One region of the Synechococcus sp. MIT S9451 genome, then DNA from elsewhere that is predicted to be linked to it. Evidence: predicted binding sites of a transcription regulator. Region 1 holds the regulator's gene; the other holds the start of a gene.

Region 1 (14,849 bases):
GGGCGATCGGCTTCAGGTGGCGATCACCACCGGTCGCCCCCATCAGATCCGCATTCATCTGGCCCAGCTGGGCAGCCCCCTGCTGGGCGATCCGCTGTACCTCCAGGGCCGTCACCTGGCCCCCTCTGCGACTCCCGGCGATGGGGGCTATCAGCTGCATGCCTGGCGCCTGGAGAAGCTGCCGATCAACGTTTTAGATGTTTTGGCCTTTGAGGCGCCGTTGCCTGCTCCATTCCTCACCGCTGATTTAACCCAGCCTTCACGACACCGTTGCCAGCATGGGCGGTAACGGCTGATCTTTTCTGTGCGAGTTCCCGTTGCTGGTTCCGCTGCTGCTGTCCTGCTGTTCATCGCTGGATGCGGACTGATGCCAAACACCAAGCGTGATCGGCAACCGCAAGCGTCGAAGGCGTTGCAACTGGCGTTCTGCAGCATCAAAAGCGGCCAGTTTTTTGATCAGAACAACGACGCTGTCGTGAGCGTGGGAGACCGGATCACTTATGTGGTCAGGGTGTCTCCGGTGCCGGAGGGAGGCACGCCGTCCTGCACCAATCCCACAGGCAGTTTCTACGGCGCTGAGCAGATCGTTGAGCGTCGCGAGGTTGGTAAGGGTCACTCGCAGTTCCTGACGGATCTGCAGGGAACGGTGATGCTGCCGGACGGCAATTTGCGTCTGATGGCCATGGGCACCATCCAGATCACGGATGGGGAGCGCTCTTTGCTGGCCCGCAGCGGGTCTCAAACGTTTGGCATGCAAACGCTCTTCCCTGGGTCACATGCATTGTCTGTGCAGGGACAAGGTGGGCAATTCGCAGGTTTGCTTGGTTCAGCGCAACTGAAGGTTGGCGATCCACCGCTGCTGGCGGTTCGTCTCTTCCCCCAGGTGACCTTGAAGAGTTGATCCCGTGGAGCCTTTGTCTGATTCCGTCCCGGCCTGGGACCTTCACCTTCAACGTTGGCGAGACGCAGGTCTGATTGATGACGCTGCGGCGGCATCGATCGTGGCCTGGGAACAGGAGCGTCTGCAAGGGCAACCGGCAAGGGCTCAGCCTGCGCTGACCTGGCCAGTGCGGCTGTTGGTGCTGGTGGGCTCGCTGCTGCTTGCGGCTGGTGTGCTGTTGTTTGTCGCTGCCCATTGGGATCAGCTCTCACCGCTCAGCCGGTTTGGATTGCTTTGGTTGTGCACTGTGGCGATGCATCTCGGTGGCCACTGGTTTGCGCAGCGTCTGCCTGTGATGTCGAAGGGGCTGCATGCGGTTGGAACGATCAGCCTGGGGGCTGGGGTGTTCCTTTGTGCCCAGATTTTCAACCTCGAGGTCAATTGGTCGCTCCGTTGGGGACTCCTGCTCTGGTCATTGGCGGCGGCGGCCGGCTGGTGGCTGCTGCGTCAGGGGCCGCAGCTGGTGCTGCTGAGTTTGCTGCTGCCCGGCTGGCTGGGGGCGCTGCTGGCTCTGGAGCTGGAGAGGTTCGACCCGGAGTTCAGTTCCTGGGCCGGGCTCCCCTGGGTCGTGAGCAGTGTCTTGTTGGCCCTCACCTATTTCTCGGCGCCGATGCGCCCTGTCGCTGGCCCTGCCCAGCGCGTGTTGCTCTGGGTCGGCGGGCTCTTGTTGCCACCCGGGTTGATTGTGTTGGCGCTGGCGGCGTCCTCTCAACCACCAATCCCGCTGCCGTCGACCTGGCCCATGCTGCTGGCCTGGGGGCTCTTGCTGGGGCTGCCCATGCTGCTGGCCTGGCTGTTGCGCCGCCATCGGGCCTGGCCGTTGGCCGTGGCATTGGTCTGGATTCTGGTGGACCTGCAGCTGCAAGGTCAGGAGCTCACAGTGCTCAGCTTTCTGTGGTGGGGGCTTGGTGCCATCGGTCTGATGGCTTGGGGGACGGCGGAGGCCCGTGCTGAACGAATCAATTTCGGCACCGCCCTGTTTGCCATCACCTTGATGGGGTTTTACATCGCTGAAGTGATGGGGCGCTTGGAGCGCTCGTTGAGCTTGCTCGGTTTGGGTTTGCTCTTTCTGGCTGGGGGCTGGGGCTTGAATCGTTTGCGTCGCTCGCTTTTGCCTGTTCAGAAGGAGACCCTGCAATGACAATGCGGCGTGCTGGTGTGTTTCTGGCGCTGTTCCAAGCCGGACTGTTGCTGCTGGTTGGCTTGAGCTTCTGGGTGGAGCGCCTCACCTCACCACGGCTCTGGACGCTGACGCAACCGGTGGATCCCAACCTCCCCATTCGTGGGCGTTACGTCAGCCTGCGTTTGCTCGTGCCGCTGTCGGGCGCCGAGACGTCTGAATCCACGACCCAGTCTGTCATTCTTCAGGCGCAAGGTGACCGGCTGGTGGCTCAGAACGATGGAGACGGTGAGCGCTATGCCGGTGAGTTGATTCGTCGGGACGGCCAAGCCCTGGTGGAGTTGACCGAGCCCCTAGCCCTGTTCATCCCTCCCGACGTCAACGATCCGTCGCGTCGTTCGCCCACGGATCCCCTCTGGGTTGAGGTGACGTTGCCGCGGAGCGGGGCGCCGCGGCCGATTCAGCTCGGTGTGCTGCGGCAAGGACGCTTGCGCCCCCTGAGCCTGCGTTGAGCTAATCAGCCGTAGGGCGGCGTCAACCTCAGGCCTTGCGGAACTCGATCAGGCGGGAGAAGTAGAAGGGGGCCTGGTTCAGGCTGCGGCGCACCAGCTTGAAGCCACAGGCTTCAGCGGCTTTGACGATGCCGGCTTCCTTGAGGGTGTACGCCCGGGTGGTTTTGCTGGGGCCGGGAAACAGTTGGCCAATTCCCTTGAGCAGTGCCAGCAGAGGGGTGTAAGGGGCGAAGCTCACGATCAGGCGCTCTTCGGTGAGGCTGCAGAGGTGTTTCACCATCTCTTCAGCTGCGGGCTGGGGGTAATGGATGAACACGTCGAGGCAGCAAACGGTGTGGAAAGAGCCGCGGATGCTTTCCAGATCGGATGCGCTGAAGTTGAGCTTGGCCATGTTGAGTCCGGCGTCACGGGCGCGGCGCTCGGCTTCCTTTGCCATCGCGTCCGAGATGTCGCTGGCCTGGATTGAGCCTGCGCCCATCGCGGCCAGGGGCAGGCTGAGGCTGCCCACACCGCAGCCGGCATCGCAGAAGCTCACGTTGGTGAGTTCGTTGCTGGTGTTGATCCAGTCGAGGACTTCATCCACGGTTTTCTGGTGGCCGATGCGGATGTTGCGCTGCACCTTGTTCACATCGTCGCTGTCGCTGTAGATGCGGTTCCAGCGATCGAAGCCAGTGGTTTCGAAATAGCCCTTCACCTCCTGCTTTTCGGTCTGCTTGTTGTTCAGCAGCTGCTCGGGAGCCATGGGCGGTCGAGGGGGCGGATCGCGGGGATCCTAAGCAGCGTGCCGCCAGCTGAGCTGATGGTCGCTGTTCCCCCAGCGCCAGCGCAGCAGGTCTTGGAGGCTTTGGCCCACCAGAAGGGTCTCGAGTTTCGCGGCGGCGTTCGCTTCCAGCACTTCTCGCGGTGCCAAGGTGGCGGCCCAGATCGACGCTTCAGGCCTGTCCCCCCACGAGGCCAGACGAATGGCGCCGTCCAGCAATGGCAGGGTGACCCCTGCCAGGGTGCCGTCTTCCAGTCGGCAGGTTCCTTTGTCCACCAGAAGCACCCGTTCGTCCCAGCGATGGCGACCATCTGCAAGGCCATAGGGCGCTAGGGCGTCACTGACTAAGACCAGTTGATCCCCCGCGAGTTGCTGGAGCAGTACCGCCATGGTGGGATGCACATGGACGCCATCGGCGATCAGCCCCATGGCAATGTCCCCTTGGCGACAGGCTTCCGCGATAGGGCCGGGGCCCCTGTGATGCAGCCCGGGCATGGCATTGAAGCTATGCGTGAGCATCGTCACGCCATGGTCAAAGCCAGTGATTGCCTGCTCGGCCGAGGCGTTGGTATGTCCTAGTGCGACGCAGATGTTGAGATCCCGCAGCCGGCTGATCACGGCTGCTGCCCCCTCCAGCTCCGGGGCGAGAGTCATCAAGGCAATCTCCGCCTCGAAGCCTCCAATGCGTGCGTCCAGTGCTTCAAGGCTTGGGGCGCAGAGATGCTCTCTGGGGTGGGCGCCCCGCCGTGCTTCTGCAAGGAACGGCCCCTCGAGATGGGCCCCGAGCAGATGACAGCGTTGGGGTTGCTTGTCCGTCCTGGCAGCCTGCAGGACTGCCAGGGATCGGCGTAGAGGTTCCACCGCGCAGGTGACGAGCGTGGGGCTGATCGCTTCCACTCCGTCTTGCCAGAGCTGATCCAGCAGCTTCAGGAGGCGGGGGAGATCAGCCTCCTGGAGTTCAGGGAAGGCCAGGCCCAGGCCGCCGTTGATCTGCAGGTCCACGCCCATGGGGCTGAGCCAGTCGCCCTGCCAGTCTTCGCCGGCCATGGCCGCACTGGGCTGCATCGGCGTCAGTGCGTGAATGCGTTGGCGATGATCCACCTCGATTGACCAGAATTCCGGCGATGCAGGATCTGTAGCGTCAGGACGTCGGGGCAGGCGGACGTTGGTGATCCGTCGCATGGCAGGTGACCGGAACGTGTCCGTGCGGGACGATGACAGTCTCGCCAGTTCGCACTCGCCCTGTCAGAACCGTGACCTCATTCCCCTCACAAGCGATGTCTGATCAGCCCCGGGTTGCGGTGATCATGGGCAGTGATTCCGACTTGCCCAGCCTGCATCCGGCGGTGAAGGCTCTCGAAGACTTGGATGTTTCGGTGGAGGTGCGGGTGCTTTCGGCCCATCGCACCCCTCTAGAGATGGTTGCTTTTGCTCAGCAGGCCAGGGATCAAGGTTTTCGGGTGATCGTGGCTGGAGCTGGTGGGGCCGCCCATTTGCCCGGCATGGTGGCCTCGCTGACAACTCTTCCTGTGATCGGTGTGCCGGTCCAGAGTCGGGCTCTTTCGGGCGTTGATTCCCTCCATTCGATTGTGCAGATGCCTGGTGGTATCCCTGTGGCCACGGTGGCGATTGGCGGTGGTCTCAATGCAGGCCTGCTGGCGGCGCAGATCCTCGCGGTCGCCGATCCTGCCCTCACGACTCGGTTGCAGACCTACCGCCAGAGTCTCCATGACACGGTTGTGGCGAAGGATGCCCGTTTGTTGGAGCTTGGGGCGAGTGTCTATCTCGAGAACATGATCGATCGCTGACGCCCAGCCACGCACTTGAGCGTCTGCGCACAATGAAGCCAATTCGCCCGTTGCCATGCCCTGGCCCTTTTGGCTGCGCTGGTCTTTGGCCCTTCCGCTGGTCACGCTCAATCTGTACGTGTGCCGGCAGCTCCTGCTGCCCCTGGCGCCTTTCCCTGCACTCTTTTTGACGGCGGCACTGATCGCCTTTCTGCTCGACATTCCAACGCGCTGGCTGATGCGCAGCGGGCTGCCCCGTTGGCTGGCGATCCTGTTCGTGACTGTGCTCACCGCCACGGGATTAGTGCTCGCTGCAGTCACCCTTGTGCCTTTGTTGATTGATCAGCTGGGCCAGCTGATCAATACCTTGCCCAGCTGGCTTGTGGCAGCAGAAGGCTGGATTAACCGGGTGCAGGACTGGTCTCTGCAGCGTGGACTTCCCAGTGATTTCGGTGATGTCAGCAGTGATCTGCTCACCCGCCTCAGTCGTGTTGCCAGTCAGTTCAGCCAGCGCCTGCTCGCCATCCTCGGAGCGACGCTCGGCACAACGATCAACACGGTGATTGTGCTTGTGTTGGCTGTGTTCTTTCTGCTGAGCGGGGATTCGATGACTGCCGGCCTGGCCCGTTGGCTGCCGGAGGCGTGGCGGGAGCTTGTGGTCACCACGATCACGGCAACATTCCGCGGCTATTTCGCTGGACAGGTGGTACTGGCGCTGATCCTCAGCCTCGGACAGATCGTGGTGTTCACCGTCTTGGGGATTCCTTATGGGGTGCTGTTCGCAGTGCTGATCGGCTTCACCACGTTGATCCCTTATGCCAGCGCCCTCATGATCGTGGCGGTCAGTGCCTTGCTGGCCATTCAGGATCCCCGCACTGGTTTAGAGATCCTTGCCGCCGCGATCGCTGTTGGCCAGATCGTCGATCAGGTGATTCAGCCTCACCTGATGGGCAATCTGCTTGGCCTGCAACCGGCCTGGCTGTTGATCGTCCTGCCCGTGGGGGCAAGGGCAGGAGATCTGTTCGGCTTTGGCTCCTTGCTTGGGTTGCTGCTGGCTGTACCCGTCGCCAGTTGCACCAAAACGTTTGTGGATGCCTGGCAGTCCGAGGTCAGGCCTGGGACGGAATAATGCCCTGGTCGATCAGGGCACGGACCACCTGGTTGACGCAGGCCTCCAGATCGCTGGCGCCGGTATCGACAGACAGCTCCGGTCTCTCCGGGGCTTCGTAGGGGCTTGAAATGCCTGTGAATTCCTTGATCTCACCTGCGCGTGCCTTGGCGTAAAGCCCCTTGGTGTCACGTTGTTCGCAAACGCTGAGGTCTGCTGAGCAGAAGATCTCGATGAAATCGCCGTTTTCCACCAATGCCCGGGCCTTGTCGCGGTCGGCGCGGAAAGGGGACACGAAGGCGGTGAGCACAATCACGCCTGCGTCGAGAAACAGCTTGGCCACCTCGCCGATGCGGCGGATGTTCTCCTCGCGGTCCGCGTCGGAGAAGCCCAGATCCTTGCAGAGGCCATGGCGCACATTGTCGCCATCAAGCACGTATGTGGCGAGCCCGCGCTCAAAGAGAGCCTGGTTCACGGCATTCGCGAGGGTGCTCTTGCCGGCACCGCTGAGGCCGGTGAACCAGAGGATGGTGCTGCGGTGCCCTCTCTGTTCGGCCCTGGCTGCCCGATCCACCGAGGCGTGGTGCCAGGCGATGTTGGTGGAGGCTCCCTGGTTCGTGAGATTGCCGTAGGTGGGCGTTGCGGACATGGAATCTGGCCTTTTCGGATCGCCATTGTCCCTCAGCTATGCCAGACGTGCCTTTCGGCTTCATCGTGCTGGGCCTCAACCTCCTGCCCGTTTGGGCCGGTATCCCTCTTTGGCCAGCAGCTCCAGGGTTAGTTCCACTTGATCCCCCTGCAGTTCCACCACCCCATCCTTGGCGGTGCCGCCGCTGCCGATGCGGCTTTTCAGTTTCTTGAGAAGACCTTTGAATCCGGCCGCATCAAGCTCGAGGCCGCGGATCACTGTCACAGTTTTGCCGCCCCGGCCACCACGGGTCGGTTGCACCCGCACGATCTGCTCAGCCTTGGGTGTCGAATCTGTTGCCGGACCACTTGGGCGCTGCAGACTGTCGCCGCTGCTGAATTCCTGCCAGCCTCCCTTTGGCATTGCCCTCCTGTCATCACCTCCATCCTGCCGTTCCTGCAATGACCGTTCCCGTCTCCGCTCCTCATTGGGCTGATTCAAGCCAGGGCCTCGGTCGCTGGATCGAGCGGCTGATCAGCATCGGTGTCTTGCGCAGGCCCCTGTTTTTTCAAGCTCGGCAGCTGATTATCCGTACCGCTGAACGCAATGGCATCCCATGGCGACGACGGCGTTCGGAACTCAGGGATGCAGCGACACCTCTGCTCGCTCAGAGCACCACTCCTGGTCTCTCACCTCCCGACTACTACCGCGTGCGGTTTCACGCTTATGAAGAAGGCAATCTCTGCTGGCAGGCCGCGGCAGAGGCTGAGCAGGCCACGGATGCGATGGCGTTGAGGGTTTGGCCTGAGGAAACACTCAGTCCAGGGCAGGCGCAGGCCCGCCTGAGGAATGCGATCCATCAGGCGGTGGAACCCATGCTCAGCGGTCGACTGGAGCAGGTGCTTGATCTCGGTTGTTCGGTGGGTGTCAGCACCCAGGCACTGGCTGATTGGCTGGCGGGTCGTGCTGCTGCGGCTGGGAAGGCTTCGCCACGGGTTGTGGGGCTGGACCTCTCCCCCGAAATGCTCGCCGTTGCAAGGGTTCGTGATGTGGACGGGGTCGTGGCGGAGTGGCGCCATGCGGCGGCTGAACACACCGGGTTGGCTGCTGGTTGTATCGATCTGATCAGCCTGCAGTTCGTTTGCCATGAACTTCCCCAGACGGCAACCCATGCCGTGCTGAAGGAGGCAGCCCGCTTGCTGCGACCTGGTGGCGTGCTGGTGATGGTGGATCAGGATCCAGCCTCCTCGGTCTTACAGGCCCTGCCGGCTCCAGTGGCCACCCTGCTCAAGAGCACTGAGCCGTATATCGAGCAGTATTTCGGCCTCGATATGGAGGCTGCCCTCCATGCCGCTGGTTTCCATGCCCTCGAGGTGAGTGCTTGTGATCCGCGGCATCGTGTGATCGCCTGCTTACGCTGATCCCACGCTTCAGCGTCCGCATGTGCGGTCGTTTGTTCTGTGACCAGCACCCTGCCTTCCCAGCCCACCGATGCGGATCTGGCCGTGAATGCCAGGCCTTCAGATCGGGGCAGATTTGGGCGGTATGGCGGCCAGTATGTGCCGGAAACCCTGATGCCAGCTTTGGCTGAGCTGGAGCTAGCCGCCGCCAAAGCTTGGAAGGATCCCGCGTTCACTGCTGAGTTGGATCGACTTCTGCGCAGCTATGTGGGGCGTGAGACACCTCTCTATGAAGCCGAGCGCCTCACCAACCATTACCGCCGCGCCGATGGTGGTCCGCGCATCTGGCTGAAGCGTGAGGACCTCAATCACACCGGTGCCCACAAGATCAACAATGCCCTTGGCCAGGCGCTTCTTGCCCTGCGCATGGGCAAAAAGCGGATCATCGCCGAAACAGGGGCCGGCCAGCATGGTGTGGCTACAGCCACGGTGTGTGCCCGATTCGGTCTGGACTGTGTTGTGTATATGGGCGCCGAAGACATGCGTCGTCAGGCGCTGAATGTTTTCCGCATGCGTCTTCTCGGTGCCACTGTGCAACCTGTGACAGCTGGGACAGCCACCCTGAAGGACGCCACCAGCGAAGCAATTCGCGACTGGGTAACGAATGTGGAAACCACCCACTACATTCTCGGCTCGGTTGCGGGTCCGCATCCCTATCCGATGCTCGTGCGCGACTTCCACGCTGTGATCGGTGAGGAGGCCAAGCGACAGTGCCAGGAATCCTTTGGGCGTCTGCCGGACGTGCTGGTGGCCTGCGTTGGCGGTGGATCAAACGCCATGGGCCTATTCCATCCCTTTGTGCAGGACAAGGCTGTACGCCTGATCGGGGTAGAAGCGGCCGGTGATGGTGTCGAGACCGGGCGTCATGCGGCCACGATCACTGAAGGGCGTGTCGGTGTCCTGCACGGGGCCATGAGTCTGCTCTTGCAGGACGGTGACGGTCAGGTCCAGGAAGCCCACTCAATCAGCGCAGGCCTCGATTACCCCGGCGTTGGCCCAGAGCACAGCTATCTGCGTGAGATCGGTCGGGCTGAGTATGGCGCCGTTACCGATGCGCAGGCTTTGACAGCTCTGCAGCTTGTGAGCCAACTCGAGGGCATCATCCCCGCCCTCGAAACGGCCCATGCCTTTGCCTGGTTGGAACAGCTCTGTCCCACCCTCAGTGACGGTACTGAAGTTGTCCTCAACTGTTCCGGTCGTGGAGACAAGGATGTGAACGCAGTGGCAGAGCGATTAGGAAATGCGCTGGGTGCTTGATCCCCAATCGTCTGGTCTCTACGACAGAAGCCGTTCAAGGGTCCGGGCTACTGACTGCACGGCTGCCAAAGCAGTGGCATAAGCCATGCGCATGGGGCCGACCAGGGCTACCTGGCCGATTCCTTCGCCTCCGCTGCGATAGGGAGCCTGCACCACAGAACACTGGTGCAGGGCTGTCTGAGGATGTTCCTGCCCGATCCAGACACCACCGCAGGGATGACAGTGGCTTGGGGCGAGGGCTGTGGGTTGTTCATCCATCAGTTCCAGCAGCGGCCGGACCCGAGAGCTTTGGCTGAATTCCGGCTCGGCGATCAATCGAGAGACTCCGTGAAACACACTTCTGGACTCTTGCGGCGTCTCCAGTTGCTGATGGCTATGGATCGCATCCTGCAGGGCTCGACCACAGTCCTGCAGTTCCAGTGGCAGCGATTCCCAAGCGATTTGGCCATTGCCGTTGTGCTCCAGCTGCCTCCGTGTCCACAGCTCGATCGCTTCGATTTGATGCTCACTTCCGTGGGGAAGGCGAAGGTTGAGATGGCTTGCCTGGCTTGAGTTCTGAACCAGCATCACCAGAAGACGCTCCTCACTGCGCACCAAGCGGAGTGCTTCGAGAGCCGGTTGCAACCGGGTCGGGTGGGTGATCAGGCTCATCAGGCCTGTGAAGTCGGTGAGGCGCCGGGCCATCTGTTGGAGCAGATCGTCGAGGGCGGCCCAGCGCAGGCTGAGTTGGGTCAGTTCTTGCTCCAAATGTTGAGCGGCTGCTCCCGGCGGTGGTAGCAGGCAGTCCACGTAATGGCGGTAGCCGCGAGGGCTGGGCACGCGGCCTGCGGAGGTATGGGGCTGGGTGAGCAGTCCCCGCTGCTCAAGGGCTCCCATCGCGTAGCGCACCGTGGCTGAGCTCGCCTTGAGGCCAAAGCGCTTGACGAGCGTGCGGCTGCCCACCGGTTCAATGGTGTCGACATAGTGGTGCACCGTGGCTCGCAGCACTTCCTGTTGTCGGCTGGGCAGGGGTTCCAAGACGTTGGTGTCACCACCTCGATCGTACGGGGCGTGTTCGCTTAGTACCGCGGCACGCCAGGGTCCACCTGCTGGCTCCAGGCATCAATGCCGCCTTCCAGATTCCAGACGGTTAGGTCAGGGCGTTGCGCCAGTAGCCAGCAGCCGAATTGCCAGCTGCGCACCCCGGCATGGCAGACCACAACAACATCTTGGTCACCATTGAATTGGTCCAGGAGATCGTCCATCCAGCGATCGGCTGCGCTGAGGGGCAGATGCAAGACATCACCTGGAAACGCTGCGACAGCCAGTTCCTGGTCTTCTCTGACATCGACAATTCTTGGAGGGTTTGCGTCCTCAAGCAGGTGTTGAAGATTCACCGCTGAGAGGGGTTTGGGCCGGCCTGCGGCATCGGGGTTGATCATCGATTCATTCTGAATCCCCCTGGCATCTGCCCCGGAATGGACAAAGATGTCGTCAATTGGCTTGATCGCCGGCCCATGAAGGCCCGCTCTTTTCTTCTCGCTATCGCCGCCTCGGTGCTGCTCCTGCTCACCTCGGCTGCAGGGATTTGGTGGACGATGGCTCGGCAGAGTCCTCTGCGCCAAGCCCAGCGTCCGCTGGAGCTGCCTCGGGCAGCTCAGTTCGTGCCGAGTCAGGCGGCTCTGAGCCTTCATTGGCTCATGGATCCCGGGCGATTGCCAGCCTATGCAGAGGCCGTTGCACCCTCGAAGCAGCGCCGTGCTGCCCGTGAGGCTGTGCAACAGCTGCGTGATGGGGCTTTTGCTCTGGCCGGGCTGGAGTACAGCGATGAGTTGTCCGACTGGCTTGGGCCTGAAGTGAGTCTCGCCCTGCTCGATTCGGGCGGAGATGATGGACGCCTGGGCTGGGTGCTGGCTCTTTCCAGTCGGGATCCAGATGGTCCGCGGCGGTTTTTGCAGCGTTTCTGGCAGACCCGCAGTTTGGCCGGCACAGATCTGCAGGTCAGTAGTTACCGCGGTATGGGCGTGATTAGTGGCCGTGGTGCCTTGCTGGGGCGCGATCCTCAGCCCCTTGCCACGGCTTTGATCGACAATGATCTCCTGCTGCTTGCCTCGGGTCGAGGCGTGCTTGAACAGGCCCTCGATGTCTCCCAACTCGACGATCAACATCAGCTCGGTGATGCTGATCTTCAGCGTCGCTTAACCGAGCTTGGCGATGGGGTGGCCCTGGTCACGGCATCCCCTCAGGCGCTCGGTTCATGGCTGGGCCTGCCTGCTGAGCTGGCGAACCATTCCGACTTGGATGGGTTGGTGGCGTCCCTAGGTGTCCAAGGGGCTGATCTGGCGGTGGATGGAATGCTGCGTTTCCGGTCTCCCGTGGTGGCGGCAGAGGCCTCCAGCACTGACGCAGCCGCAGCTCGTGAGGCTCTCTTGGAGTTTGCAGGGGGCAGCGCCGATGCCCTAGCGCTGCTCACCAATCCCTCTGCCCTATTGGAGATGGCCAACGACGATCCTCAGGCGCAATGGCTGGGCCCATTGCTACGGGGACAGCTCCAGGCCTTGGCGTCCCCGGCTCTGGATGCCATTAGTGCCCGGAATGACGGCCCGATGCTGTGGGAACAGCAGCCGCAGGGATGGTTGGTGGGGACTGAGGCAGGGCGTCCGGGATTTGATGCTGTCGATGCCGCCCTGAGCGCAGAAGGCCTGGCCGCTTCGTCACTTGATGCTGAACGTGGTCAGCTCACGGTTTGGACCCGTTTACAGCGCAAACGCAGTCATGGTCAGGAGTCGTTGCAGGCTGAGCTGGCGGTGGCCCTTGCCCGTGAGGGACGTCAGGAATGGTGGGGGGAAAGTCTTGACACGGTGCAGCAGCGTCGCGATGACAAGCCACTCCAGCAGCGCTTACAGCAATTGAAGGCGTTGGAGGACCAACAGCTGCCGCTGCCCCAGCAACTGGCACTGGCCGCGCCCCTCAGTCGTGAACAGCTGCAGCGTTGGCGCCCCTGGACATTGGTGCAGACCGTGGCAGGTCGCTCCCTGTTGGATCAGGTGCAGGGGTTGGCCGTGGCTGTGGGGCCGGACCCCACGGATGACACGGCGTTATTCGCTGATCAGGCTGGTGGTGGCAACACCCTGCGCTTGCGTGCCCTGCTCAACCTGGGTTGATCTCTTCCTGCTTCGTCATGGGATCGCGGTGGAACGCTTTGCGGGCCGCGATCACCCCGACCGTTCACTAACTCAGCGCGGTCGACAACGCGTCGATGCTGTGCTGACACACCTGGTGACGGCGGGTCTCCGTGCCGATCGCTTGATCTCTAGTCCATACGCTCGGGCCTTGGAAACGGCGTGGCTGGCCTACCGCGCCGGCTTGGCACCTGAACCGGAGTGCTCATCCTTTCTCAAGCCGGGTGGCGATCATCACGCCCTGCTCCCCCAGCTCCAGGGGCGATGCCTGTTGGTCGGCCATGAACCTGATCTCAGCGCTTTTGCCGCTGCCCTTCTTGCAGCCCCACCAGGGCTCTTGCGCATGCGCAAAGCGGGCTTCTGCCATCTGCGATGGCCGAGCACAGAGCTGCCTGTCGTCGGGACCGCGCGCTTGGAGCTGTTGTTGCGGCCAGGGCTGCTCTTGCGCGGCGCCGATTAGGTTGCACTGGCGATGCAGGTTGGGGGTGGGACAGTCTTCAGTTGAGGAGATCCGCCACGAGCGGACAGGCATCGTTTTCCGCCCCGGGCTGGATGGGGTGCCTGCCACCCAGTCGTCCATCTGTGACATCGACGGTCAGCAGGGGCGTTTGTCCTATCGCGGCTATCCGCTGGAGGAACTCGCCGCCGAGAGCACCTTTCTGGAAACGGCTTATTTGCTGATTTGGGGTGAGCTGCCCACCACTGACCAGCTCAAGGCCTTCGAGCATGAGGTGCAGATGCACCGGCGGGTGAGCTTCCGGGTGCGGGACATGATGAAGTGCTTCCCGGCCACCGGTCACCCCATGGATGCCCTGCAGTCGAGCGCAGCATCCCTTGGATTGTTCTATTCCCGTCGGGCCATTGACGACCCCAAATACATCTATGCGGCGGTGGTGCGGCTGATCGCCAAGATCCCCACGATGGTGGCTGCGTTCCAGCTGATTCGCAAAGGCCAAGATCCGATCCAGCCCCGCGACGATCTGGCTTATTCCGCCAATTTTCTCTACATGCTCACGGAGCGGGAACCTGATCCGTTTGCCGCCCGCATTTTTGATCGCTGTCTGATGCTTCACGCCGAGCACAGCCTCAATGCCAGTACGTTCAGTGCTCGAGTCACGGCGAGCACGCTCACCGATCCCTACGCGGTGGTTGCGTCTGCAGTCGGGACCTTGGCCGGTCCTCTACACGGCGGCGCTAATGAAGATGTGCTGGCCATGCTGGAAGAGATCAGCTCTCCTGATCAGGCGGCGGCTTATCTCGATGACGCGATTGCGAATAAGCGCAAGGTGATGGGCTTTGGTCACCGGGAATACAGGGTGAAGGACCCTCGGGCGGTGATTCTTCAGGCTCTGGTCGAGGAGATGTTTGAGCGCTTCGGTCACGACGAGCTCTATGACGTCGCCCGCGCCCTGGAGGCTGCTGCCGAAACCAGGCTTGGACCGAAGGGCATCTATCCCAATGTCGATTTCTATTCCGGACTCGTCTATCGGAAACTGGGGATCCCCCGCGATCTGTTCACACCAGTGTTTGCCATTTCCCGGGTGGCAGGTTGGTTGGCCCATTGGCGGGAACAGCTCGGTGCCAACAGGATTTTCCGTCCCTCGCAGATCTACACAGGCAGTACCCAGCGCAGCTGGATACCGCTTGAAAGCCGCCTCCCGACTGCGGGCGCCTAAGTTGCTTCCATCTCACCCCTGAACATGGTGACCTCCCTTGCCACCACAATGACGGCCCTGGTGAGCCCCGGTTTGGACCTGGAGTTCAGTTTCAGCCAGGCATTGCAAGGACTCGGCCTGTCTCCTGACGTCGCTCATCTGCTTTGGCTGCCCCTGCCGATGCTGCTGGTGCTTGTGGCGGCTGTCGTGGGTGTGCTGGTCACGGTTTGGCTGGAACGCAAGATCTCGGCGGCCGTTCAGCAGCGCATTGGCCCTGAATACGCTGGTGCCCTTGGGGTGCTTCAGCCGCTAGCTGATGGCCTCAAGCTGCTGGTGAAAGAGGACATCATTCCGGCTCGGGCCGACAGCGTGCTGTTCACACTTGGCCCGGTGCTCGTGGTGGTGCCGGTCATCTTGTCTTGGCTGATCGTCCCTTTTGGCCAGAACCTGCTCGTGAGCAA
Region 2 (14,849 bases), 300 kb from region 1:
GTTCACCGACCCGGCGGTCGACATCAGCGACACCGATGTGGAGGCCGCCCTGGCCGCCAGCTATGCAGAAGGTATTACCGACGAATTCCTCGAACCTGTTCGGCTAAGCGACACCTTCCTGCGTGATGGCGATGGGCTGGTGATGTTCAACTTCCGCCCAGACCGTGCTCGCCAGCTGGTCCAGGCCCTCACAGTCCCATCCTTCGAAGGGTTCGAACGAGCCAATCAACCAAAATTGGAGGTGGTGACCTTCACCCAGTACGAAGCCGGGCTCCCAGTTGCCGTGGCCTTCCCCCCTGAATCCCTTGACCATCTCCTCGGACAGGTGGTTGCTGAACATGGTCTCAAGCAATACCGGACGGCAGAAACTGAGAAATATCCCCATGTGACCTATTTCCTGAACGGAGGCATCGAACAGCCTCTAGAGGGGGAAGAACGCCATTTGGTGCCGTCACCTCGGGTCGCCACCTATGACGAAGCTCCTGCCATGTCGGCTGACATCCTCACCAACAGCTGCATTGCAGCGATCGAGAAGGGTGAATACTCGTTGGTGGTGATCAACTACGCCAATCCCGACATGGTCGGTCACACGGGCGTGATGACAGCAGCCACAGAAGCCATACAAACGGTTGATCACTGCATCGGCCGCCTGCTTGATGCGGTGGGTCGCATGGGAGGAACCCTGCTGATCACTGCCGATCACGGCAATGCAGAGCTCATGCAGGGCCCTGACGGTCAGGCCTGGACCGCACACACCACGAACCCGGTGCCCGTCATTCTGGTGGAAGGCGAAAAGCGCAAGGTCGCAGGGATGGGCAATTCGATCAATCTCCGCGACGACGGCGGCCTGGCCGATATCGCGCCAACCCTGCTCCAGCTGCTAGAGCTTCCAAAGCCGGAAGCCATGTCAGGATCCAGCCTGATCGAAGCGGTCGAAGCCGGGTCTGCCTTCAGTGCCCGACTTCCCCAACCGGTCTAATTCATCACCCCTATTTCTGTAGATATGCTCACTTCCATTCTCTCCTGGGTCTGGATAGGCAGTGGACTCATTCTCATCCTTCTGGTGTTACTGCACAGTCCTAAAGGCGATGGCATGGGTGGTCTTGCCGCTAGCGGCAGTTCAATGTTTACGAGTGCAAGTAGCGCAGAATCCACGCTCAACCGCATCACATGGACCTGCCTTGCAATTTTTCTAACGCTGGCCGTAATCCTCAGCGCGGGCTGGCTCAGCTAGGCGCTCAATTCATTCATGCATCCACGGCTATAAAGCAAAAGCAATCAATCCGTCACTGAACTAGGCAAGGATCGCAGGCATGGCCTTATGCCCCCCTAGGGAATATTTGCAGAATTGCTGGCAATACCCCAAATCTTTTTCAACCTCCAAAGGAGAGCAGACACTACACCGCAGCAATCGGGAAAACCGTATTCATCATTTTTCTGGAGCTTGCAAGGCACACCATTCTTCCCCTATGCGGAGGGATCCTGTTCTTCCAAGGGTGGAGACTAGGCCCAATTCTTCAGCTTGGACAATTCCTACTAGCCATTGAGATCTTGCTTACATCCGCCAGCTCGATGATTACTGACTACCAGAAGTGAAGAGCTCGCACTGGTCGAGCGAAGGCAGCTTTACCAGTAAAAATGCAACCAACCGACCTCAAGGAGTAAGCCTATTTAGGTTGACTGGGCTCCTGCAATCCTGACCGGATAAATGCAACGGACTTCTGCACTCTCTCAATTTCATAGTCCGTCTTGACCTTCTGCTTCTCCAACACCTCCACCCTCTTGAGGAGGTCTTCAAGCAACTTGTTCTGGAGGGATTCGACCTGAACCTGCCTCTTTTTGGCATCCGGCACTGGAACAGACGAGGCAACACCGTCCAGCACTCCACCACCTGTTTCCAGATAGACCTCTGCCAACCTCTCCAGCACCTTTGTGTATTGCTTTCCCTGTTGCTTACAGAGACCTCTAAACCGGTTCAGGGTGTCCGGAGAGAAGTTGGCAGCAAAGGCACCTGGCCTTGACATAGAAGGACAACGGTATTGATCCAACTATATCGGTGTTGTAGAAGCTAGGGGCCTCATTTTCACCCCCTCCGGACTCCACCTCCATCAATTCTTTGATGAGGATTGCTCCTGGGAGCCGCTGAAGCGACAGGCCAATACCCTCCCTTTTTGAGGACATCCCCAATCCACGGACACCTTCCCTTCTCCTGGACTGAGGCCAGGCCTCCAAAGAACAATGAATCGACCCCTGGGAGCGGTCAACGAAGGGTTCGCTCAACGCGATGCGCTTGAGATTGTTGCAAGGCAAATACGCGCAAAGACCTAGGAGCAATACCCTGATTCCTGTATTGGCACACCTAGCAATGCCTATGCAAATTGCATCGCCAAGAAATTTCTATGGACCAAATCCGATTCAGTGCTCCTGCAATTTGTTGGCACTAGAGGCAGCGACTCACATTGACCGGTCTAGTTTCGTCTATACAGAATGCTCCACTCGCTGCTCCAGACAAGAAATCAGGAGCGATGGCGGGAATTGGATTGCCGTGAATGCTCCACACAAATCACCCGATGTTCCACACATCCCAGAATGGGCAGGCAATAAAAAAGGAGCACCGAAGTGCCCCAGAAGCGTTGCTATCAGGTAACTGAAGCGTTTGGGAGGGAATAGTCCCTCCCGTTTCAACCTCAGTAGTCGAAGTCGCCGCCGCCCATACCGCCAGCGGCGGGAGCAGCATCCTTCTTCTCAGGCATGTCAGCAACGATGCACTCGGTGGTCAGAACCATGCCGGCGATAGACGCGGCATTCTGCAAGCCAGAGCGAGTCACCTTGGCAGGATCAACGATGCCTGCAGCGAGCATGTCGACATAGTCGCCATTCGCGGCGTTGTAACCCTCGTTGAAGGACTTGGCCTTCACGTTTTCAGCCACAACCGCACCATTCACACCTGCGTTCTCAGCAATGCGCATCAGGGGAGCGGTCAGAGCCGCAGCCACGATGTTGGCACCGATCAGCTCTTCGCCGCTGAGAGTGTCACCAGCCCACTGCTCCAGAGCGGGAGCCAGGTGAGCCAGGGTGGTGCCGCCTCCGGGAACAATGCCCTCTTCGACAGCCGCTTTAGTCGCATTGATGGCGTCTTCCAGACGAAGCTTCTTGTCCTTCATCTCGGTTTCAGTGGCTGCACCCACCTTCACCACGGCCACGCCGCCGGAAAGCTTGGCCAGGCGCTCCTGGAGCTTTTCCTTGTCGTAGGTGGAGTCGGTCTCCTCCATCTGCTTCTTGATCTGCTCACAACGAGCCTCAACATCACGCTCGTTGCCTTCAGCAACGATGGTGGTGGTGTCCTTGTTGATGGTGACGCGGCGAGCGGTGCCCATCATTTCCAAGGTGGCGTTGTCGAGCTTGAGGCCGCGGTCCTCAGTGATCAACTCACCATTTGTCAGAACAGCCATGTCCTCGAGCATGGCCTTACGGCGATCGCCAAAGCCAGGGGCCTTCACAGCGGCCACGTTGAGAACACCACGAAGACGGTTCACCACCAAAGTGGCGAGAGCTTCCTTCTCGATGTCCTCAGCAATGATCAGCAGAGGTTTGCCGGTGCGGGCGATCTGTTCGAGTACGGGAACCAGATCCTGCACCAGCCCGATCTTCTTGTCGGTGAGAAGGATGTAGGGCTCTTCGAGGACAGCCTCCATCCGCTCGGTGTCGGTAGCGAAATAAGGGGAGATATAGCCCTTGTCAAAGCGCATGCCCTCGGTGACCTCGAGCTCGGTCTCCATGGACTTGCCCTCTTCGAGGGAGATCACACCTTCCTTACCAACCTTGTCCATGGCGTCGGCAATCATCTTGCCGACTTCTTCGTCGTTACCGGCAGAAATGGTGCCCACCTGAGCGATCGCATTGCTGTCAGCGATCGGCTTGGCATGCTCCTCGATCTTGGCAACCAGGAAGTCAGATGCCTTGTCGATCCCCTTCTTGAGGGTGATGGCGTTGGCACCGGCAGCCACGTTGCGCAGGCCCGCCTTCACCATGGCGTGAGCCAGAACTGTCGCGGTGGTGGTGCCATCACCAGCTGCGTCATTCGTCTTGGACGCAGCCTGACGAATCAGAGCCACACCCGTGTTCTCGATGTGGTCCTCGAGCTCGATCTCCTTGGCGATGGTGACGCCATCGTTAATGATCTGAGGGGCGCCGAACTTCTTTTCAAGGACAACGTTGCGCCCCTTGGGGCCCAGGGTGACGGCAACGGATTCAGCGAGAATGTCGATGCCTTTTTCGAGAGCGCGACGGGCGTTCTCGTTGTAAATGATGCGCTTTGCCATAGCGGGCGAAGGGAATGAGAGAAAAAGAAAAATCTGATAGGTCCGGGATGATCCGGAGGCCCATGTGCGTCAGCAGGGTCGAAACGACGCGATGGAGTTGATCAGTTCACAACTGCGAGAATGTCTTTCTCGGAAAGAAGCACGTACTCATCGCTACCGAGCTTGATGTCAGTGCCGGCATACTTGCTGTACAAGACTTTGTCGCCGACCCCAACCTCAGGAGCCTGACGGCTGCCGTTGTCGTTGCATTTGCCGGGGCCAACCTGAACGACTTCACCCACCTGGGGCTTTTCCTTGGCAGTGTCAGGAAGAAGAATGCCACCAGCAGTGGTTTCTTCGGAAGCAGACACCTTGATGAAGATGCGGTCTCCGAGTGGCTTAACGGTGGAGACGCTGAGGGAAACAGCAGCCATGGTTGATTGCGGAAGCAGAAAAGAGGGCGTCGAGCGCCGCGCATCGACTCAGAGGCGACTGGCACTCAAGGTCGATGACTGCCAACCTATGCCTCAGCAGCAGGGTCCGACTACCACCTGAGCGTGCGGTTGACCGAACCATGCTCAGCCAACGGTTGCGGTGGTATGGTTGCGCCGCTCAGGAAGGGAATGCCTTCAGAGCATTGTTTTGCTCCGTTCCCTCGAACTCTTCCTTTCTTATGGCTGCTGCTGCTACCGCCGGTACCAAGGGTGTTGTCCGTCAGGTCATCGGTCCGGTTTTGGACGTGGAATTCCCCGCTGGCAAGCTGCCCAAAATCCTGAATGCGATTCGGATTGAAGGCAAGAACACCGCAGGTGAACAGGTTGCTCTCACCGCAGAAGTTCAGCAACTGCTTGGTGACCACCGCGTCCGCGCCGTGGCCATGAGCGGTACTGATGGTCTGGTGCGTGGCATGGATGCCATTGACACCGGTGCTGCCATTTCCGTGCCTGTTGGCGAGGCCACCCTGGGGCGAATCTTCAACGTGCTCGGTGAGCCTGTTGATGAGCAAGGCCCTGTCAACACCACCACCACAGCCCCTATTCACCGTGACGCTCCCAAGCTCACCGAGCTTGAGACCAAGCCCAAGGTGTTTGAAACGGGCATCAAAGTGATCGACCTTCTGGCCCCCTACCGTCAGGGCGGCAAGGTTGGTTTGTTCGGGGGTGCCGGAGTCGGCAAAACCGTTCTGATTCAAGAGCTGATTAATAACATCGCCAAGGAACACGGTGGCGTCTCCGTGTTCGGTGGTGTGGGTGAGCGCACCCGTGAGGGCAACGACCTCTACGAGGAATTCAAGGAATCCGGGGTGATCAACTCCGAGGACCTTTCCAAGTCCAAGGTGGCGCTTTGCTATGGCCAGATGAACGAGCCCCCTGGTGCACGCATGCGCGTGGGCCTCTCGGCTCTCACCATGGCTGAACACTTCCGCGATGTGAACAAGCAGGACGTGCTGCTGTTCGTCGACAACATCTTCCGCTTCGTGCAGGCCGGCTCCGAGGTGTCCGCTCTGCTGGGCCGCATGCCCTCAGCTGTGGGTTACCAGCCCACCCTTGGTACAGACGTTGGCGCTCTGCAGGAACGTGTTGCATCGACCGTTGAGGGTTCGATTACGTCGATTCAGGCCGTTTATGTGCCTGCTGACGACCTTACCGACCCCGCTCCTGCCACCACCTTTGCCCACCTCGATGCCACCACGGTTCTGAACCGCGCCTTGGCATCCAAAGGCATCTACCCCGCTGTGGATCCCCTCGATTCCACCAGCACCATGCTTCAGCCGGCGGTTGTCGGTGACGAGCACTACCGCACCGCCCGCGCCGTGCAGTCCACCCTGCAGCGCTACAAGGAGCTCCAGGACATCATTGCCATTCTGGGTCTCGACGAACTCTCAGAAGACGATCGTCAAACTGTTGACCGCGCTCGCAAGATCGAGAAATTCCTCTCCCAGCCCTTCTTTGTGGCTGAGATCTTCACCGGCATGCCTGGCAAGTACGTCAAGCTGGAAGAAACCATCAGCGGCTTCAACCAGATTCTCGCCGGTGAATTGGATCAGCTGCCGGAGCAGGCCTTCTACCTGGTTGGCAACATCGATGAAGTCAAGGCCAAGGCTGAGAAGATCGCCTCCGAAGCCAAGGGTTGATTCGTAATAGGGACATCAAAATGATGTCCCTATCTTCATTCTTTTATGGCTTTTTTCGCTCCCACGTTCTGACTCCCCATGTCCCTCACCCTTCGCGTGCTGGCGCCCGACCAGAGCGTGTTTGATGGTTCCGCTGATGAGGTCATCCTCCCCAGCACCACAGGCCAACTTGGCATCCTCCCCGGTCACGTTTCCCTCTTGGCCGCCCTTGATGTTGGTGTCTTGCGCGTACGGACCAACAACGACTGGCAGTCCATCGCTCTGATGGGCGGTTTTGCAGAAGTTGAAGCTGACGACGTCACTGTTCTGGTGAACGCTGCCGAACTAGGAAGCAGCATCGACACCAGTAAGGCTGCGACTGAACTGGAATCAGCTCGGGCCAATGTCACCCGACTGGAAGGCCAGCCCTCCACACCTGAAAAAGTCAAAGCTCAGCAATCGCTTGATCGTGCTCGTGCACGCATGCAAGCCAGCAAGTAATCAAGACTGCCGGGTCCAAACCCGCAAGACATCAGGCCGGAGAGATCAAACTCTCCGGTTTTTTTGTGCCTGGAAGACAGATCGCGTGGGTCGCAGCCTCACCTCTCCATCCTCAAAGCTGGCCTGATTAAGCCCAACCACTGCTGGGTCCCATCCAGATCCAAACAACAGCCCGAACAATCCCTTCCAGCTGCAAGGCGCCAAACGCCGACAGAAGCAAGGAAGCGGCCACCGGCGAGGACCATGAGGCAAAAAAAACGACCCGGCTAAGCAGGTCGTCGAAGATCCAAGGCTGAAAGCCCAATCAAGCGGTTCCGCAAAAAGTGACGTCGGGGAACTTGAGCTTGGCCTCGTCGAGGCTCTTGCCCTTGCCCTCCTCTTGCCAATAGTTAATGACCTCAGTGGCCTTGTTAAGCACCTCAACCCGCTCGTTGTCGGTAATCCAACTCTTGCCCTCTAGTTCGCTCTTGAGGGTTTCCCAGGCATCCTCACGGGGCCAGAAGAAATAAGCCGTGAGGGGGCTGGGACCGCCACCCACGATCTGATCGACAGCCAGAGCCACGTTGTCTGGCAGCCAAAGGATCTTCAGTAAAAAACGGCCTTCATCGGCTTTGGGGTGTAGCCGGATGGCACACCATCCGCATCGATGGTGGCCGAGGCAAGTGCAGCACTGCCGCCACGCATGACCGGACGGCCTTCCTTGGGTTCCTGCTCCTGTTCAGTGCTGCCGGTTTCCGGCGCTTCCTGGGGGGCGGAATCAGCTGCTGGTGCTGCGGTTGCGACCTCCTGGTCGGCAGCAGCGCCTTCGGAAACCGTCATGGTGTCAGCGCTCAAGAATTCAGGACAAAGAACTAACCTACCAGCCGCCCCAACCTTGGCTGATCTCTGGACCGATCCATTGCACCGCCCAGCTGCCTCCTGCTGTTTGACATCGATGGAGTCATCCGCGATGTGGCGGGCAGTTACCGCCGTGCCCTGCAATCCACGGTGGAGCATTACAGCGGCTGGTGCCCTGAGCCGAGCTGCATCGACGCTCTCAAGGGAGAAGGCGTCTGGAACAACGACTGGGACGCAAGCCTGGAACTCTTGCGACGGCACTGGATCAGCCATCCAATCGACAACGCGACGCTGCCCGACCGTGATGCACTGATCACAGTCTTCAGCCGCTTTTATTTCGGCGCCAATCCAGACGGCGAGCCAGAGGCCTGGGACGGCTACATCTGCGATGAATCGTTATTGGTGGACCCAGGGTTCTTTTCCAGCCTGACGAACCGCAATGTGCGCTGGGGATTCGTCAGTGGGGCTGAACCTCCTTCCGCACGCTTTCTTCTCTCCACACGACTGGGGCTGATCAACCCAGCCTTGATCGCCATGGGAGATGCGCCTGACAAACCTGACCCCAGCGGATTTCTGCGCATGGCAGCCGAATTACTTGGCCAGCCCTTCTCCGCGACGGCACCTCCTGTCGGCTACCTAGGCGACACCGTGGCAGACGTCCACACCGTGATGCGCGCTCGGGAGCGGTGGCCGCAACAACGCTTTGTCAGCTTGGCGGTGGTTCCTCCCCATCTACAGACAACCGCCCAAGCTGCGGCCCGGGCTCGTTACGAACAGGCCCTCCGAGAGGCCGGGGCTGATGTCATCCTCCGCCAGACCAGTGAAGCGTTGGAGTGGGTGAAGGGCCTGTCGTGATTGCCGCGCTCCGCAAGGAATGGGCACTGCTGCGCAGACTCCTCATCCTGTTTGCGATCGGGGCCAAAGCGCTGTTGGCGGAGCTGCTTCAGCACTCCGCAAGTCTGATGCTGAGGCGCTCATGCTGCTCACCGTAGTGGTGATTGGATCGTCTGAAGGCTGGCGGGAACAGGGAAGTTCACCCCTCCATGTCGGCAGTGTCCTTGAGCGCCGCGGCCGTTAGCACCTCATGGCCGCAGGCCACCTCGGAACCATCACGCACCGCCACATCGTCCTCAATACGGATGCCGATGCCCTTCCAGCGCTCCTCAATGGCGGGCTGACCTTCCGGAACAGGCAATCGGTCGCTCACATACAGACCAGGCTCCACGGTCAACACCATGCCCGGGCTGAGACTGACCGGATGCTCACCCAAGCGGTAGGCACCTACATCGTGCACATCAAGCCCCAGCCAGTGACCGGTTCGATGCATATAGAGATGGCGGTAGGCGCCCTGCTCAATCACGCTATCGACCTGCCCTGCAAGCAGCCCCAAATCCAACAGACCCTCCACAAGCACCCGCAGAGCCGTGGCATGCACTTCTTCGGCGGTGCCTCCAGGCTTCACCGAAGCAATCGCCGCGTTCTGAGCCTCCAGAACGAGCTCATAGAGAGCCCTTTGCTCACCGCTGAAACGCCCATTGATCGGGAAGGTACGCGTGATGTCGCCGTTGTAGTAGTCACTGATCGAGCAACCTGCGTCGATCAATAGCAAGTCGCCATCTCGCAACAGGTCACTGTTGGCGATGTAATGGAGCACGCAGGCGTTGTCTCCGCCGGCCACGATCGATCCGTACGCAGGCCCCCGCGCACCAGAGGAGAGAAAGTGCTGCTCAATCACCGCTTGGATCTGTCGTTCACTCCCACCGGGTGCCGCCGCCTGGCGGGCCAGTTCATGGGCCTCGGCCGAGATCCCACACGCCTTCCGCAGGCGTTCAAGCTCCTCAGGGGTCTTCTGCAGACGAAGACGATGCAGCAACGGGCAGGGGGCCACCAGGGCCAGGGCTGCCGATCCGACGCGGGGCTGACGATCCAGCTGGCCAGCCCAGGCCTTGAGCACCAATGGTTCCACTGACGGATGGTGACCGACACGGAAGGCAATGCCCTCCGCGCCGTGGAGATAGTCCGGCAGCAAAGTGGGTAGATCCGCCAGGGGATGGGCAATATCAACCCCGAAATGGTGAACAACACCCTCCGTTCCCCAGCGCCTCCCGGTCCACACTTCGGCGCCAGGCTCACGTGGCTGAACGAACAACACGTAGCGCTCGCCCTCTGGGCGATGGGGCAGCAGCAGCGCCACCGCATCGGGCTCATCGAAACCGGTCAGATACCAGAAGTCACTGTTCTGACGAAACGGCCATTCACAGTCGGCATGGTGGGTGACCAGCGGGGCAGCAGGGATGACTGCCGCGGCACCACCGAGCAGCTCGAGAAAGCGCTGGCGCCGCTCGGCATGGCAGTGCTGATCGATCACGGCGGAGACAGAGCGACAGGGAACCGTCAGGATGGCAGGCAAAGCGTCCCGGCATGAGCTCCGATCTGCTGATCCTGCTGTTGATGGTGGTGGTGGTTCTCGCCGGGTCCGCCCTCTGCTCGGGTGTCGAAGCCGCCCTGCTCTCAGTCAACCCCGTGCGCCTGCACGAACTGGCCAGTCGCACCAAGCCCGTTGCAGGAGCACGCACTCTGGCCCGCCTGCGCCAACGCCTCGGTCGCACTCTGTCAGTGCTGGTGATCGCCAACAACGCCTTCAACATCTTTGGCAGCATGATGTTGGGTGGTTACGCCGCCTCGGTGTTCCAGCAGCACAAATTCAGCGAGGTCGCGTTACCGCTGTTTTCTGTGGCACTCACAGTGCTGGTGATTCTCCTGGGAGAAATCCTGCCCAAGGCCCTCGGCACCCGCTTAGCCCTGCCGGTAGCCCTCAGCAGTGCACCAGTGCTGCAAGCCCTTGGGGTGCTGATGCGGCCACTGGTGCTGCTGCTCGAACGCCTCCTTCCTGCAATCACCGAAGAGAACGAAATCAGCACCGACGAGAACGAGATTCGGCTGCTTGCACGCCTGGGATCCCAGAAGGGTCAGATCGAAGCCGATGAAGCGGCGATGATCGCCAAGGTGTTTCAACTCAATGACCTCACTGCCCGTGAGCTGATGACCCCGCGGGTGGCGGCTCCAACCCTTGCCGGCAGCGCAAGCCTGCATCAACTACGCCAGCAGCTGGTCGATAATTCCTCACCATGGTGGGTGGTCCTGGGCAAGGAAGTCGACAACGTGTTGGGCGTCGCCAGCCGTGAGAATCTGCTCACCGCTCTGCTGGAGCACAAAGGTCATCTCAGCGCCTTCGACCTGGCAGAACCGGTCGAATTTGTTCCCGAAATGATCCGGGTTGACCGTTTGCTCACAAGCTTTCGACGCGACAACAGCGGCGTGCGAGTGGTTGTGGATGAATTCGGTGGCTTTGTAGGGGTGATTGGAGCCGATTCCGTCCTGGCCGTGCTGGCTGGCTGGTGGCGCAAATCCTCAGCGACCAATGGAGCGACACCGTGAGGGACGTGTCGCCTCCCACGCTGGAGCATGCCCTGGAGCTGCTCCAACGCTGGCGCAGCGAGCTCAGCCTCAGCGGCAGAGAACGCAGCACGCTGGCCGGAACCATGACCAACCTGGACCGGCAGATGCAAAGGCTGCGCGATCGCCGCCTTCGCGTGGCCGTTTTCGGCAGGGTGGGGGTAGGCAAGTCAAGTCTGGTCAATGCTCTCACGGGGGAGGCGCTGCTCGCCACCGACGTTGCCCATGGCTGCACGCGCCTTCAGAAAGCAGTGGCCTGGCCACAGCCAATCCCGGGTCTAAAGGGAGTGGAACTGGTGGACACCCCTGGAATCGACGAAGTCTCTGCTGAAGCGCGAGCCCGCTTGGCCGCGCGTGTTGCTCTGCAATCGGATCTGGTGCTGCTGGTGCTCGATGCCGATATCAGTCGCGTCGAACTCGACGCTCTCGACAGCCTTGTAGCAAGCGGCAAACCGGTGCTGCCAGTTCTGAATCGGAGCGATTGCTGGTCTGAGCAGGAACGCCTCTCCCTGCTGGCCAGCATTCGGCGGCGCATCAGTGACCACTGCGGACCCACCGCTGGGCTCAGTCTGCGCTCACCAGTGGCGGTGGCCGCTGCACCACGACAGGCCAGTCTTCTCCAAGACGGTCGGGTCAGAAGCAAAATGCAACCGGCACGCGTGGATGCACTGCATCAGGTGCTGGTCGAGCTGCTCAGCGCGCAAGGGGCACCGCTACTTGCCCTCAATGCGCTGCGGCAAGCCGACAGGCTGCAACGACAGATCGAACAAGGGCGGTTACAACGCAGACGCCGTGATGCCCAAAGCCTGATTGGTCGCTTTGCCGCACTCAAGGCAACAGGAGTGGCCGCCAACCCACTAGTGATTGTCGATCTAGCCGGTGGACTGGCCTGCGACACCGCCTTGGTGGTGCAACTTTGCCAGCTCTATGACCTGCCGATGGGAGGCCCAGCGGCCCGCCGTTTGCTCCAACGACTCTCAGGCCATAACGCCCTGATCGGTGGTGCACAACTGGGCATTCAGGCCGCGCTAGCCGGCATACGCCAACTGCTCATGGCAGCAGTGCCGTTCACAGCAGGCCTGAGTCTTGCCCCGGCAGCCCCAGTGGCCATCGCCCAGGCAGCCCTTGCCGTTCATACAACCCGCCGGACGGGGCGACTCACGGCCCGTTGGCTGTTGGAACAACAGGGACGAGGACGCCTCAGTCAACCGGTGCCGGCCTCCCTACTGCGTCACCTGGCTGGCAGCGACCCGACATTGCGCCTCTTGTTGAACGACTGGCCCCATCACAGCCAGCGGAACAGCATCGGGGATGTGTTGCCATGAGTGCCATCGCTCTGCTTGGCACCAGCGCGGATCCACCCACCTGTGGCCATCAGGCCCTGCTTGAGCAATTACTGGCCCATTTCACTCACGTTGTGACCTGGGCCAGTGACAACCCAGGCAAGCAACATGCCCTACCGCTTGCACAGCGAAGCGCACTGCTGCAAGCACTGGTGCAGTCAGTCGGTGATCCGCGCCTGACACTGGTGCAAGAGATCAGCAGTCCCTGGGCCATCACCACGCTTGAACGAGCAGAGGCCCTCTGGCCTGGGCAGGTGCTTTGCTTCGTGATTGGCAGCGACCTGATGGATCAGGTCTTGCGGTGGAAAGAGGCCGACGCACTGCTGGCCCGCTGTCGGTTGATCATCGTGCCCAGGGAAGGCTGGCCCTTGAACCACAGCGCCATCGCCATGCTCCGCCGCCATGGTGCTCAGCTGGATGTGCTCTCACTGCACATACCGGGAACGGCCAGTTCCAGCGTCCGACGCGACACTGATCCCTCTCAAATCCCAGCAGTCCTAAGGCCACTGCTCATGCAAAACAAGTTCTACGGTTTCGACACAGATTCCGGTTCAGCCGCTCTCTAAAGGTCCATGCGCATCGCCCTGGCCCAGCTCAACCCCTTCGTCGGCGACCTGGCCGGCAATGCCAACAAGATCCTTCAGTCCTGCCGTCAAGCCAACGGACTTCAAGCGGACCTCGTTGTGACACCAGAGCTTGGCTTGTGGGGATATCCACCACGAGATCTGCTGCTCAACCGTTCTCGCGTCGCCCAGCAGCAATCGGTGATGGATCGACTCAGCCGTGATCTGGATGCAGTGTCACCGGCGCTAGGTGTACTGGTTGGGCTAGTGGACCCTGCCGATGATGGCCAGCAGCCACGACTGTTCAATGCCGTCGCTCTGATCCGCGGCGGGCAATGGCAGGTGGTGGGGCGAAAGCAATTGCTGCCCAGCTACGACGTGTTTGATGAAAGCCGCTATTTCCGGCCGGCCAGCGGCCCATCCAGTTTCAACTTCACAGTGGGCAACCGTGATTGGCAGCTTGGACTGAGCCTCTGCGAAGACCTCTGGGTCGACCCAGGCCTGCATCGGGAGCGACTATGCGGCCCCGATCCGATCGGAGCTCTTGCCAAACAAGAAATCGATCTGCTGCTCAATCTCTCCGCTTCCCCTTTCGGGCGGCACAAGCAGGCAGTCCGACATCAGCTGGCCCAGCAGGCCGCATGTCGCCTGGATTGCCCAGTGGTCTATGTCAACCAGGTGGGTGGAAACGACGAATTGGTGTTCGATGGCGCCAGCTTCGTGATGGTTCCCGCCACAGATGATCCATCCACAGAGACGTCTGCAAAGAGCGGCACACCGCTTGGGCTGGCCCTGCAGCTACCCAGCTACAGCGAAGAGCTGGCTGTATGGGAAGCCGTCACCACCCCACACCAAGCACAGGCAACAACGCCGATGCCGGTGGAAGAGAGCCTGTTCCGCGCCCTCGTTCTCGGAGTATGCGACTACGCCGGAAAATGCGGATTCGACCAAGCCCTGCTGGGCCTGAGTGGAGGCATTGATTCAGCTTTGGTGGCCGTGATCGCAGCGGCAGCTCTGGGTGCCGAACAGGTGGAAGGACTCCTCATGCCATCTCCCTGGAGCTCAAAGGGCTCGATCGAGGATGCGGAAGCCCTTGCACGCCGCCTAGGACTTCGCACCCACACCGTGCCGATTTCCGCCTTGATGGCCAGCTTCGATGCCAGCCTCACACCGGTGATGCAAGCGGCACCCGCGAATGTGACTGCCGAAAACCTGCAGTCGCGCATCCGCGGCACCCTGCTGATGGCCGTAGCCAATCAACAGGGCCAGTTGCTGCTCTCTACTGGTAATAAATCGGAGCTTGCTGTGGGCTACTGCACTCTGTACGGCGACATGAACGGTGGACTGGCTGTCATCGGTGACCTCTACAAATCGACCGTATTTGCTCTTTGCAACTGGCTGGACAGCGATGCAGCCTGCGCATGCCGTCAAGACCTCAATCTGCCGGGGGGAGGGGAACTGGTGGGCCGAGCGATCCGCGAAAAACCACCGAGTGCCGAACTGAGGCCGGACCAAAAAGATAGTGATTCCCTTCCGGATTACGCCGTGCTCGATCCACTGCTGCGCGATCTGATCGAGGAACGCTGCGGCCGGGAAGAACTGCTGGAGCGAGGCCATCCGGCAGAGGAGATCGACAGGGTGCAACGACTGTTCCGCCGTTCTGAGTTCAAACGCCGCCAGGCAGCGCCTTTACTGAAGGTGAGCAGCCAGGCATTCGGGACTGGATGGAGGCTGC

What was found. The regulator HrcA, encoded in region 1, represses chaperone genes, less so after heat shock. The targets are predictions, from matches to a motif close to TTAGCACTCNNNNNNNNNGAGTGCTAA.
Region 2: a site for HrcA is predicted at 4,794-4,820, ahead of groES (co-chaperone GroES). Genes of this name have one in related genera too.

Annotation. Positions count from the first base shown of each region.
Region 1 is NZ_CP138971.1:515,138-529,986, reverse strand. Features, by position in the region: gene SIB72_RS02950 (pseudouridine synthase family protein) at 1-289, shown strand, start outside; gene SIB72_RS02945 (hypothetical protein) at 305-901, shown strand; gene SIB72_RS02940 (DUF2157 domain-containing protein) at 915-2,081, shown strand; gene SIB72_RS02935 (hypothetical protein) at 2,078-2,572, shown strand; gene bchM (magnesium protoporphyrin IX methyltransferase) at 2,601-3,314, opposite strand; gene SIB72_RS02925 (N-acetylglucosamine-6-phosphate deacetylase) at 3,345-4,514, opposite strand; gene purE (5-(carboxyamino)imidazole ribonucleotide mutase) at 4,610-5,140, shown strand; gene SIB72_RS02915 (AI-2E family transporter) at 5,196-6,248, shown strand; gene cysC (adenylyl-sulfate kinase) at 6,229-6,876, opposite strand; gene SIB72_RS02905 (translation initiation factor) at 6,952-7,278, opposite strand; gene SIB72_RS02900 (class I SAM-dependent methyltransferase) at 7,317-8,276, shown strand; gene trpB (tryptophan synthase subunit beta) at 8,316-9,572, shown strand; gene hrcA (heat-inducible transcriptional repressor HrcA) at 9,591-10,589, opposite strand; gene SIB72_RS02885 (rhodanese-like domain-containing protein) at 10,631-10,993, opposite strand; gene SIB72_RS02880 (DUF3352 domain-containing protein) at 11,069-12,715, shown strand; gene SIB72_RS02875 (SixA phosphatase family protein) at 12,693-13,193, shown strand; gene SIB72_RS02870 (citrate synthase) at 13,213-14,409, shown strand; gene nuoH (NADH-quinone oxidoreductase subunit NuoH) at 14,470-14,849, shown strand, end outside.
Region 2 is NZ_CP138971.1:212,337-227,185, forward strand. Features, by position in the region: gene gpmI (2,3-bisphosphoglycerate-independent phosphoglycerate mutase) at 1-979, shown strand, start outside; gene secG (preprotein translocase subunit SecG) at 1,004-1,234, shown strand; partial or broken gene SIB72_RS01300 (Ycf66 family protein) at 1,468-1,542, shown strand; gene SIB72_RS01305 (hypothetical protein) at 1,668-2,024, opposite strand; gene groL (chaperonin GroEL) at 2,688-4,322, opposite strand; gene groES (co-chaperone GroES) at 4,424-4,735, opposite strand; gene atpD (F0F1 ATP synthase subunit beta) at 4,975-6,435, shown strand; gene atpC (ATP synthase F1 subunit epsilon) at 6,514-6,915, shown strand; partial or broken gene SIB72_RS01330 (30S ribosomal protein PSRP-3) at 7,220-7,734, opposite strand; gene SIB72_RS01335 (TIGR01548 family HAD-type hydrolase) at 7,813-8,607, shown strand; gene SIB72_RS01340 (aminopeptidase P N-terminal domain-containing protein) at 8,786-10,162, opposite strand; gene SIB72_RS01345 (CNNM domain-containing protein) at 10,174-11,190, shown strand; gene SIB72_RS01350 (GTP-binding protein) at 11,151-12,533, shown strand; gene SIB72_RS01355 (nicotinate-nucleotide adenylyltransferase) at 12,530-13,117, shown strand; gene SIB72_RS01360 (NAD+ synthase) at 13,124-14,849, shown strand, end outside.